3 regions of the Peribacillus sp. S4 genome follow, and region 2 is predicted to be linked to each of the others. Evidence: predicted binding sites of a transcription regulator. Region 2 holds the regulator's gene; each other region holds the start of a gene.
What was found. The regulator Rex, encoded in region 2, represses fermentation and respiration genes when NADH is low (regulators of the CRP and FNR family bind a similar motif). The targets are predictions, from matches to a motif close to TTGTGAAATATTTCACAA.
Positions count from the first base shown of each region.

Region 1: the regulator Rex is predicted to act here: its motif matches at 1,787-1,804, upstream of qoxA (cytochrome aa3 quinol oxidase subunit II).
Region 3: the regulator Rex is predicted to act here: its motif matches at 2,478-2,495, upstream of ACJ9PY_RS19110 (lactate permease LctP family transporter).

Region 1 covers NZ_CP175708.1:566,985-571,277, forward strand. The annotation lists gene ACJ9PY_RS02750 (S1C family serine protease) at 1-218, shown strand, start outside; gene ACJ9PY_RS02755 (hypothetical protein) at 474-788, shown strand; gene qoxA (cytochrome aa3 quinol oxidase subunit II) at 1,924-2,847, shown strand; gene qoxB (cytochrome aa3 quinol oxidase subunit I) at 2,921-4,293, shown strand, end outside.
Region 2 covers NZ_CP175708.1:306,051-310,343, forward strand. The annotation lists gene ACJ9PY_RS01630 (ATP-binding cassette domain-containing protein) at 1-832, opposite strand, end outside; gene moaC (cyclic pyranopterin monophosphate synthase MoaC) at 966-1,472, shown strand; gene ACJ9PY_RS01640 (redox-sensing transcriptional repressor Rex) at 1,506-2,165, shown strand; gene ACJ9PY_RS01645 (YdiK family protein) at 2,194-2,406, opposite strand; gene ACJ9PY_RS01650 (CPBP family intramembrane glutamic endopeptidase) at 2,403-3,128, opposite strand; gene groES (co-chaperone GroES) at 3,462-3,746, shown strand; gene groL (chaperonin GroEL) at 3,805-4,293, shown strand, end outside.
Region 3 covers NZ_CP175708.1:4,030,332-4,034,624, reverse strand. The annotation lists gene ACJ9PY_RS19125 (LutB/LldF family L-lactate oxidation iron-sulfur protein) at 1-613, opposite strand, end outside; gene ACJ9PY_RS19120 ((Fe-S)-binding protein) at 637-1,353, opposite strand; gene ACJ9PY_RS19115 (FadR/GntR family transcriptional regulator) at 1,535-2,266, opposite strand; gene ACJ9PY_RS19110 (lactate permease LctP family transporter) at 2,522-4,210, shown strand; gene ACJ9PY_RS19105 (PucR family transcriptional regulator) at 4,284-4,293, shown strand, end outside.

The DNA.
Region 1 (4,293 bases), 260 kb from region 2:
GTGTAATGGTGACGAGTATAGAAGCGGGATCGGCTGCGGCGAATGGAGGGCTAAAGCAACAGGATATCATTGTTGAGATTGATGGAACGAAGATAAATACTTCCGCAGCATTAAGGAAATACTTATATACAAATAAGAAAATCGGCGATAAAGTAAAAATTAAAGTATACCGAGGTACTGAAGAGAAAACGGTAACGATAACCTTGCAAAAACCATAGAAAGAGGTAAGGCCCCTGATCATTCATCAGGGGCCTTTTATTTAGAAGTTTTTAATAGTAAACACAAGGTTAATATCGGAAAAATAGATAGTGTATTTGCACTGTTTTTTAGATTCTTCATATAGTCTTTAATACCTAAAAGCTAGTAGTAGCGTGTTCTACTTGTCAAGGTTTCCATTGTGAATATGTTAAAATATAGAAAAGATTTGACAAATTTGTGAAATGTCATAAAATAGAAAGAAAGGGGATGAAATTATGGAAGCTAATCAGAAGATGTTAGATGCAGTGAAATGGGTATCGGGCACAGGTTGTGTAATCGGAATTATTATTTTTGCTTTAAGTTTCATTGTAAGCGATTACAATAAAGATTATATATTTACCTCCGTTGGAATCGCCATCACACTAAGCGCAGCTGCAATTTTTTTAGTTGGTATATTTTTTGTCCTAACAGAAGAAATGGTAATGAAAACACATAAAGGTGAAAGAATTGTACCGGAAACGACTAAAATCATAAAAATGAAGTCAAAGGCTAACACTCAAACAAAAAGAAGTACAGAATTCAGTAACTAAAACGAGGAATATAGTATAATGAGCATTCTATCATCAGATTTACTAACATGGATGAACGCCTGTCTAAAGAATTTGAGTCAAAGTGATCCGAATGATTGAATGCGCTTTCATTATGTGGAGGACTTGGATTAATTATCAGTTGGCTACTTTTTAATTCAATACAATATACTGCACTCGTTATGTATCAAAAATATGACCAACCCTTTCATTTAATGGAATACACACGATGTGCTCGGATATCCAAACCGAACTGCCCGAACGCAGGAAGTTCTAACTTTAAACTTTGAACTATATCCACGAGAAAAGGACATTTTTTAAAAGTCCTTTTTTTGTGGTTTTTTTTGCATTTTTACTTGAAGTTTCATTCAATGAGGAAGTGTGGGTTACAAAGGCGGAGTTTATTGAACAACCAAATGTCCTTTTCTGTAATTCAGACCTGTCCTGCTGACCGATAAACATCACTAGTTGCAATAAGTTTGGCCGACCCCTGAATTATTTCACTTATGACTACTGGTAAACGGCTCGTTAGGAATACTGAAAGGGCAATAAGTATTGCAAGGAGAAAGAGCCCAATTTACCCACTCGTTGTTTCCTTATATACATATAATATTGACCAGTGTTGGATCAATAGAGTTTGGAAGCATGGATTCAACATCATATCCAATGCGGCTACCATTTACCAACTTCCTTGGCCGAGTGTAAAAAATCCGTTTTAAATCATGTTTTCCAACGATAAATACCTACTTGACAGGATAGGTAATATCATTCATATTCTTGAGGGAGGTTGAGGCAATAAACACGGAGAATATAATGTGAAATTTTCATTTCATTATATTAGAGTAATAATAAATGGATAGTGGACCGGTAATATATGCAATCCTGTAATGATAAGTGAATTCCATAGGTATGTTATTAAACAATTATTATATTTCATTTGCTGAAGATTTTCGAACATTTCCGTTCATTTACCATCTTCTTACTGCTCTTTATTGAACTTTATGTGACAGATGTCACTTTGTATTGTCTTTTTTTAGACTTGGGATTAATATTGGTATGTCGGGGTTTGTGAACATGGTAACACTTTGTCCGAATAATTACCAATTGGAATTTTATTATGTAAGAAAGGGGTAGTACTATGAAAATAAAATGGGCTCTATTAACTATACTTTTTACTATTGCCACTGTGCTAACCGGTTGCGATAACCCATTAATGGTCTTGGACCCTAAAGGGCCAGTAGCTGCAACACAAGCAGATGTTATTATGATTTCGATATGGACAATGGCCTTTGTCGTCCTTGTCGTTATGGTACTGTATATCTTCATGATAATGAAATATCGTGCTTCCAAACAACGTGATGATTATGAACCGCCTCATATTGAAGGAAGTAAGGTTCTTGAAATAATTTGGGTTGCGATCCCAATTATAATCGTCGCTTTCCTATCCGTTGTTACTGTTAAAACAACAAATGAAGTTGAGGCAACACCTAAAGGATACGGAGATCAAGAACCTTTAGTTATTTACGCTTCATCTTCCAACTGGAAGTGGCATTTTAGTTATCCGGAAGAAGATATCGAAACGGTCAACTATCTGTTTATACCGACTAACCGACCAATCGAATTTAAACTTTACTCATTCGGTCCAATCTCAAGTTTCTGGATTCCGCAACTTGGAGGACAAAAATACGCGATGTCGGACATGGTTAATACGTTGCACTTAGCAGCTGATGTACCAGGTGAGTATATGGGTCGAAATTCAAACTTCAGTGGTTCAGGTTTTGCTCAGCAAACGTTCAACGTTAATGCATTGTCAGCAAAAGATTACGATAAGTGGGTAGATGAAATTAAAGCTACTGCTAAACCGATTACTGAGGAAAAATTCAATGAATTATTAAAACCTGGTCATGTGGGACAATCCACATACACTGGAACTCACTTAGAGTTTTCACCAGCTCCTGAAGGGGAAAATGCTGGTCATGACCACGGATCTTCTGATACTGAAGAACATGATTCCAAGGATTCACACGAGGAACATTCAGAACACAGCAACATGAATCACTAAGAATTAATTTCGTTCGATAAAACAACTAGGTTTACAAGATAAGGAATATTTTCCTGAAAGGAGTCACAAAAGTATGGATTACTTTGATCGATTTGCCGTACCTCATCCAAGTCCTGCGATTTATGCATCCATGGTTGCCATTGGTTTAACCATGATTGCGGTTGTTGCCGGAATTACCTATTTTAAAAAATGGGGTTACTTATGGCGTGAATGGTTAACAACGGTTGACCATAAACGTATTGGTATCATGTACATCTTGGCAGCGCTGCTTATGCTTTTCCGCGGTGGCGTCGATGCTCTTATGATGCGTGCTCAAACGGCTATTCCAGATAACGGTCTTTTGGATGGACAGCATTATAATGAGGTATTTACAACACACGGGGTCGTCATGATCCTGTTCATGGCTATGCCATTTATCATTGGGTTAATGAACATTGTTACACCATTACAAATTGGAGCGCGTGACGTAGCATTCCCACGTCTGAACGCAGTAAGCTTCTGGTTATTCTTCATGGGGGCAATGCTATTTAACATTTCTTTCGTAGTCGGTGGTTCTCCTGATGCAGGTTGGACATCTTACTTCCCGCTGGCAAGTAACGATTTCAGTGAATCAGTCGGTTCGAACTATTACGCGATTTCACTTCAAATCGCAGGTATTGGTACATTAATGACTGGTATCAACTTTATCGTAACCATCTTGAAAATGAGAGCACCTGGCCTGAACTTAATGAAAATGCCAATGTTCACATGGTCTATCTTGATTACAAACTTCATTATCGTTTTCGCTTTCCCTGTATTGACAGTGGCACTTGCGTTGATGACAATGGATCGTCTATTCGGAACTCAATTCTTTACGATGGCCAATGGCGGTAGCGATATGCTTTGGGCAAACTTGTTCTGGGTTTGGGGACATCCTGAAGTTTATATAGTTATTCTTCCAGCTTTCGGTATTTACAGTGAAATCATTTCGACATTTGCACGTCGTAACCTGTACGGGTATAATTCGATGGTTATCTCCATGGTAGCAATTTCTACACTATCTTTCATTGTATGGGCTCACCATTTCTATACAATGGGCCACGGTGCAATGGTTAACGGAATTTTCTCGATTACCACGATGGCAATTGCCGTGCCGACTGGTGTTAAGATCTTCAACTGGTTGTTCACACTTTGGAAAGGTAAAATCGTGTTTACCGTTCCAATGCTATACTCTTTAGCTTTCATTCCGATTTTCACGCTCGGTGGGGTAACAGGGGTTATGCTTGCCATGGCAAGTGCTGACTACCAATACCATAATACAATGTTCTTAGTAGCTCACTTCCATTACGTTTTAATCCCTGGTACTGTATTTGCCGTACTTGCCGGTTTCACGTACTGGTGGCCAAAAATGTTCGGTTTCATGTTGAGCGAAAAAATTGGAAAGTGGTCGTTCTGGTTCATTATAGT
Region 2 (4,293 bases):
CGCGAAGCTTTTCGATTTCCCCTTGCTGTTTCTCGAACAGTTTCATGTCCCGCTCATAATCTTCCGCTTTTCCCTCTAGGTAAGAACTATAATTACCATGGTATTTTTTCATGTTATTCCGGGAAATCTCATATACCAGGTTTACTACTTTATCTAAAAAATAGCGGTCATGGGAAACAATGAGGACAGCTCCCTGGTAGCCTTGTAAATATTGTTCAAGCCAAGAGAGGGTTTCGATATCCAAATGGTTCGTCGGCTCATCCAGAATCAATATATCCGGTTTCCTTAAAAGCAGCTTACCTAAGGCAAGCCTTGTTTTTTGCCCGCCGCTTAAAGTGGAAATTGGGGTAGAATAGTCAAAGTCGGCAAACTGAAGACCATGCAATACGGAACGGATATCCGCTTCATATTGATAACCTCCCTTCTCTTTGAATGCCACCATCAAAGTGTCGTATTCATTCAGCACTTTTTGGTAAACCGTTTCGTTTTCAAAGATGTCAGGTCTGGCCATATCAGCCTCAAGGCGACGCAGTTCCTTTTCCTGCTCTATAAGGTCAGTGAATACAGTAAGCATTTCATCCCAAATGGTCAATGCGGATTCCAATCCAGTATCCTGGGCCATATAGCCGATGGTGACGCCTTTTGGTTTGATTATTTCACCGCCATCATGGGAAAGCTGCCCGGCAATGATTTTTAGGAGAGTGGATTTGCCGGCGCCATTTCGGCCGACAAGGGCAATTCGATCTTTATTTTGAACTTCGAGCTTCATATTTGATAAAATAAGTTCAGCTCCATAATATTTCGATAGTTGATTGATTTGTAATAAAATCATAGATTTCACCTCAATTGATTACTGTTAGTTTAACGTATTTTAGTTATTATCGGCAACAGCTTGGTTCCAAGCTGAAAGAAAAGCTATTACATAAAGTGGAATAATAGTGTATGATTTAGGAGGGGTTACTTAAATGGGAGACTTAACGCATTTTAATGAACAGGGCAGGGCCAAAATGGTCGATGTGAGTGCTAAGCCTGAAACAACCCGGACGGCAGTGGCTCAGTCGAGCATTTTATTGAATGATGAAATATATGAATTGGTCACGAACCATAAAATGAAAAAAGGTGATGTACTGGCTGTTGCACAAGTTGCAGGAATCATGGCCAGCAAAAATACATCCAATATAATTCCGATGTGCCATCCCATTGCTCTGCAAGGGGTCAATATAGCCTTTGATTGGGAAAAAGAAGAACAAGGATATAGGCTTAGGATTGAAACGGAAGCTAAGACAAAAGGGAGTACAGGTGTGGAAATGGAAGCGTTAACAGCTGCATCCGTGACTGCCTTGACTGTTTATGACATGTGTAAGGCCATTGATAAGGGAATGGTGATCGGGCCTACATTCTTAGTGGAGAAAACAGGCGGAGTGTCTAGTAGCGATTATAAAAGGCAAGTAAAACGAACAGATAGAGATTAAGTTGAAAAGCATGTGTGAAGGCGGGGAAGAACAATGAACCATGACCCAAAGATACCGCAGGCAACAGCCAAAAGGTTGCCATTGTATTATCGATTTTTAAAGAACTTACATTCCTCAGGCAAACAAAGAGTTTCCTCGGCTGAGCTAAGTGAAGCCGTAAAAGTGGATTCTGCTACCATTCGCCGTGATTTTTCCTACTTTGGCGCGCTTGGGAAAAAAGGCTACGGCTACAATGTCAATTATTTATTATCCTTCTTCAGAAAAACACTTGATCAAGATGAATTGACCAAAGTCGCTTTAATCGGAGTGGGAAATTTAGGAACCGCTTTTTTAAATTACAATTTCATGAAAAATAATAATACAAAAATTGAAATGGCTTTCGAAGTATCTGAAGAAAAGGTCGGCAAGCGAATAGCTGATGTGCCCATCTACCATATGGATCAAATCGATACACTATTGCAGGAAAATAATATTACTGCAGCGATATTGACAGTGCCTGCACAGGTAGCCCAGACGATAACCGATCGTCTAGTCAAAGCTGACATAAAAGGAATATTGAATTTCACACCTGCACGGCTGACCGTGCCGCCATCCATAAGGGTCCACCACATTGACCTGGCCGTGGAACTTCAGTCGCTCATCTACTTCCTGAAACATTATCCGGTAGTGGAAGAAGCGGCTTTGGAGGAATGAAAAAACGCTGCATTTATGCAGCGTTTTTTTATTTTTTCTTATTTTTTTGTGCGGCTTTAATTTTAAAGTGCAGCATGATCATGCGTAATCCCGATCCAAAATCAAGAGTCGCAATAAGGACAAGTATGTAGGCAAAGAGTCCCCATCCAGAAGAATTGACGGTTTGAATTGCGATAGCGGTAAAAAGAGCCCCTAAGCCTGCATAAATGATGCCCATGAATAATGGTGATTGACGTTTCATAATAAACCTCCGATGAAGGCCTGTGCAGTATCTAGCATCTTCTCAATATCCTCCCGATATACCACTTGAAGGATGATAACAAGCGTGTTCATCGCAATATGAGCGCTCATGGAAACGAGAATGCGGCCAGTTTTCGCATAAAGGAAAGCAAAAGTGAAGCCCATTGCCGTATATAAAAGAAGATGTTCAAATTCACCATGCGCCAAGCCGAAAATAACTGAGCTGATTAAAGCTGAAATAAAGAAGTTAAAGCGTTTATGAAGTGATCCGAAAATGATTTTACGGAAAATTAATTCTTCCAATATAGGTCCAATTACTGAAGTGACGAAAATGACCATGGGGACTTTGTAAATGAGTGAAATGAGTTGCTGCGTATTTTCAGATTCAGACTCCACCCCAAGCATTTGTTCAATGCTTCCGGCAATGCTTTGCGCAAAAAGAGCCATGAATACTCCTGCAATTGCCCATAATATGGACATGGATACGGAAGTTTGGTTTCTCGTGTCCAGCTTTTCCCTCATATCTTTTCTCATTAAAAAAAGAATCAAGAATAAAGCAGCGAGAAAACTGAAAACTATCCAGTATGCTGCAGATTTCACTTCGAGTTCATCAGCCGGCATTCCGGTATAAGACCCGATCAGCATGAAAATGGGTACCCCGACAATACTGGATAATTGCATGGCAATATAAGTGATGATGACGAACCAATATTCTTTTTTCAAAAATGAAAACTCCTTTTATAGTCACCCATCCGCTTGGAACGTTACTGACATGGGGACAATCTATAAACGCATACTACAAAATGGTATCAAAAATTGGGGCAGAACACCACTTAAAGGTACCCCTAACATGACATTTCAATGACTAAGTTTAGGAAATCATTATGCTAAAGTAGTTTACCCGTAATTTATCAGAAATTAATAAAAAATTTTCAATAAGATACTTGCAAAAAAGGCTCGGTTTATTTAATATTATAAATGTGTTAGCACTCGATGGTGATGAGTGCTAATAATCATGAAACAAATTATCAAGAGAATATGAGGAGGTTGTTTCACTTGTTAAAACCATTAGGTGATCGCGTTATTATTGAACTAGTTCAAACTGAAGAAAAAACTGCAAGCGGTATTGTTCTTCCTGATACTGCTAAAGAAAAGCCACAAGAAGGTAAGGTAGTAGCAGTTGGTACTGGCCGTGTCCTTGAAAATGGCGAACGTGTTGCTTTAGAGGTTGCCCAAGGCGATCTAATTATCTTCTCAAAATATGCAGGTACTGAAGTTAAATACGAAGACACTGAATACTTAATTTTACGTGAAAGCGACATTCTAGCTGTAATCGGCTAATTATACATCATACTTAACTGAACGAAAATTTTCTTAAATTTTAGGGAGGTACTTATAAATGGCTAAAGAAATTAAATTTAGTGAAGAAGCTCGCCGCTCCATGCTTCGCGGTGTGGACGCACTTGCAGATGCAGTTAAAGTAACGCTTGGACCAAAAGGTCGTAACGTGGTTCTTGAGAAAAAATTCGGTTCGCCGCTTATCACAAATGACGGTGTGACGATCGCTAAAGAAATCGAATTGGAAGATGCATTCGAAAACATGGGTGCGAAATTGGTTGCTGAAGTAGCAAGCAAAACAAACGACGTAGCTGGTGACGGTACAACTACTGCAACGGTTCTTGCGCAAGCGATGATCCGTGAAGGTCTTAAAAACGTAACAGCTGGTGCGAACCCAATGGGTATCCGTAAAGGAATCGAGAAAGCGGTCAATACTGCAATCGCAGAATTGAAAGCCATTTCCCAACCTGTTGAAAACAAAGAATCAATCGCACAAGTTGCTGCCATCTCTTCAGCTGATGAAGAAGTGGGCCAACTGATTGCGGAAGCA
Region 3 (4,293 bases), 1.9 Mb from region 2:
TAATGCCTACATCGGCGCTTAGGAAATCTTTCCGCAGAATGCCCCGCACATGGGCGGTAAGCTCTTCCGGTTTTTCGGTTTGCGTATAGGCAAGCTTTTCTTTAAAAACATCCCTGATCTGTTCTTTATTTTTATGGAGCGCAGGTGCGACGATATGGGAAGGGGGATCATGATCATCCACTTGTAAAATGTATTCTCCAAGGTCCGTTTCAACGACATCGAGGCCAACTGCCTCAAGAGTTGCATTCAAATTGATCTCTTCCGTAACCATCGATTTGGATTTAACGACCTTTTTGGCATTCTTTTTTACAATGACATCCTTAATGTAGCCGCTTGCTTGTTCAGCGGTTTCAGCGAAGAAGACATGACCGCCCCTTTTCGAAACGTTTTCGGCAAGCTGGTGCAAATAGAAATCAAGGTTACTGAGCACATGCTGCCGAATTTCTTCCCCAAGGGAACGCCAATCCTCCCAGCTTCCCAATTCATCAACGGCAGTCAGCCGCCGTCCGTGTAATCGTTCTTGGGCACTGGATACGGCCAATCGCATAAAGTCATTATGTATTCCTTCATCCACCCGGTCTTTAAATTTGGCAGAGCTGGTTTTCATAGCCATAAGTTTTTCCCTCCTCGCTTTCTTTAAATGCTATTCAGGACTTCCGCAATGTGAAGGACCTTCACCGGTTGCCCCTTCCTTTGGATCCGTCCGCCGATATTCATCAAACATCCTGCATCCCCGCCGATTAAAAAGTCGGCACCGGTTTCTTCAATATTGCATACCTTCTCCTCGACCATTTGTCCGGAAATGTCACCCATCTTAACCGAAAAGGTCCCCCCGAACCCGCAGCAGTTTTGGGCATCCGGAAGTGGTGTCATTTCCAGCCCCCTGACATGGCTTAATAAAATGGCAGGTGCTTCCTTCACCTTAAGCAGCCGTGTCATATGGCATGAAGTATGATAAGTGGCCTTTCCCTTGAGGGTAGCCCCGACGTCGGTCACTTTTAAGACATCCACGATGAATTGGGACAATTCATATGTTTTAGCCGCTAATGATGCCGCTTTCTTTTCCCATACGGCATCACCTTTGAAAAGTACCGGATATTCCTTGAACATCGCTGCACAGGAACCGGAAGGGGTTACGACGTATTCAGCATCCGCGAACGTTTTAATCATCTTTTTCATGGCTTCCTTCGATTCCTTCGTATACCCGCTATTATATGCCGGCTGTCCGCAGCATATCTGGGACTCCGGGAAATCGATCTCACAGCCTAATCTCTCGAGTAGCTCCACTGTCGCTTTGCCGACATTGGATTGAAACAAATCCACTAAACATGTTGCAAAGAGAGTAACTTTCAATCTGAATTCCTCCTTTTTCAAAATAGGTTAACAGGTCATCTGATGACTAGAAAATAGAAAAAGGAAATGGCTAAGAGAAGATACCAATTTCCAAGATTTTTTAAATGAAGTAATCGTTTTCAAAATAATATATCAATTTAATCCTTTTTTGTATAGGGTATTTTTGAAATTTAAAGGAATGTCAATGATTCTTTTGCTGATTTTTTTGGATGACCCGGTCCAGCGATTCCTCGACGCTTTGAAGATGAAACAGCATGGCACTGCGGGCTCCGTCCTCATCCTGTGCCACGATTGCATCATATATCCTGACATGCTGCTGGTAAAGCTGCTTGAGTGTCATCTCTTCGGAATAAAGCGCAGCCCGACGGATATCACGCATCTTTTCCGTCATTAATTCTGAAACATGATTCATCAATGTAATCAGCAGCTCATTTTGTGATGCATTTGCCACGGCAACATGGAAGGAGATATCCGCTTTATCACTAAGTTCTTCATCATCCGAGACCTTTTCCATATTAAAAAGCATGTCCTTGAGTTCGATAAGGTTTTCTTCCGTTCTCTTCTTCGCTGCCACTTCCGCCGTACCGGACTCAAGGATTTTCCGGACTTCCAGTAAATGCTTGATATTGTCTTGATCCATCAAAAGGGCGGCAGACAAGGGGTGGTTCATGATGGCGGGGTCGAAGGTTTTGACGAATGTTCCTTCACCTTGTTTTATTTCAATAAGACCCATTGAACTCAATGCACTTAATGCTTCGCGGATGGCCGGGCGCCCGACTTGGAAATTTTCCGCAAGCTGCTGAATGGAATCCAATTGTTCACCTGGTTTCAGGCTGCCTGACCGAATCATTTCATAAAGTTCATCGCTGACTTCTTCATAAATTTTTTTCGGCTTTATTTTTTTATATACCAAGTAGTAGCACCTCTATTTTCTATGAGTTTCTCTAGTTAATATTATATAACACAAATGATCTTTGACACTTCCAGAAGAGTTAAAAAATCAACAAAAAATAAAAAAAATCTTGCTTTTATATTTTCAATCATTTAATTTAAATGAGTACTCATCAAGTCATCAGATGACTTTGAATATTTGAATATGTAAGGGGTTTCAATTAGCGTTTGATTTCTGAATTTTTTAAAAAATCAATAGTAAAAGGAGTCGAAATGAATGACATGGACACAAAACTTTACGCCGATCACCGATAATTTAGTTTTATCATCTCTTGCCGCACTCATTCCAATTCTTTACTTTTTCTGGGCGCTTACCATCAAACGCATGAAAGGTTACATGGCAGGTATAACGACGTTGCTTGTAGCTCTTGCAGTGGCTGTATTGATATATGGGATGCCTGCAGGAAAAGCAGTGATGTCCGCTTCACAAGGAGGCGTATATGGGCTGCTCCCAATCGGATGGATAATCATCACTTCCGTATTTTTGTACAAGATGACTGTTAAAAGCGGGCAATTCAATATCATTCGTTCTTCTGTGCTTTCGCTTACGGAAGACCGGCGCCTCCAGGCATTATTGGTGGCATTTTCTTTCGGGGCCTTTTTAGAAGGTGCTGCGGGATTTGGAGCACCGGTCGCCATTTCAGCCGCGCTTTTAGTCGGTCTCGGCTTTAATCCGCTATATGCAGCCGGGATTTGTTTGATCGCGAATACCGCTCCGGTAGCGTTCGGGGCCGTTGGAATACCGATCATCGCCATGGAAGGCCCTACTGGCATAGCCGCCATGGAGATTTCCAAAATGGTCGGCCGCCAATTGCCATTCCTTTCTGCTTTCATTCCGCTTTATCTCATTTTAATCATGACTGGGTGGAAAAGGTCGCTTGAGGTTTTGCCGGCAATTTTGGTTTCCGGAATTTCCTTTGCCATCACACAATACTTAAGTTCGAATTTTCTTGGGCCCGAATTACCCGACATCCTATCCGCGTTAGTGTCACTGTTTGCATTGGCAATTTTCCTTAAATTCTGGAAACCTAAGACGATCTTTCGATTTGCATCAGAGGAAACGGCAGCTGCTGTCGAACCATTATATACAGCCGAAGCGGAAACAAAATACACGAAATGGCAGATATTCCATGCTTGGTCACCATTCCTTCTGTTAACGCTTTTCATCACAATATGGGGGATGAACCCAATAAAGCCGGCACTATCCGGACATTATGAAGGCAACAATGTGCTGCTTGGCGGAATCAATGAAATCGGGAAACTATTAACCTTCCAAATCGAAGTTCCAGGTCTGCATAATGAGATAATCGGAAGTAATGGATTGCCGATTGCGGCTTTCTATAAAATAGAACTGCTCGGAGCAGCCGGGACGGCCATTTTACTTGCTGCCATCGTAACGAAGTTCATCGCACACATGTCTTCAAAAGACTTTTATGGCACCCTTGTTGAAGCGATGAAAGAGTTGGCCAAACCAATCTTGATGATTTCTACCGTGGTTGCTTTTGCTTATGTGACGAATGCTTCAGGCATGTCGACAACATTAGGGATGACCCTGGCAAAATCGGGTGATTTATTTCCGTTCTTCGCACCTGTTCTCGGCTGGCTAGGTGTGTTCATTACCGGATCGGATACATCAGCCAACCTCTTATTTGGCAGTCTGCAGAAAGTGACTGCGCTTAAAGTGGGGATGGAACCGGTTCTGGCTCTGGCGGCGAACTCTTCTGGAGGGGTCACCGGAAAGATGATTTCCCCCCAATCGATAGCGATAGCTTGTGCTGCCGTAGGATTAGCGGGCAGGGAATCGGAATTATTGAGATTCACGCTTAAACATAGCTTATTTTTATTGCTGCTTGTTTGTGTGATTACCTTCTTGCAAAATGGCGTCCTTTCCTGGATGATTCCATAAGTAGAATGAGGCTCCCTTTTCATCGGGGAGCCTCGAAATATTTTCAAGTCCATTCAAAAAAGGAGGACATATCATGCAATTGG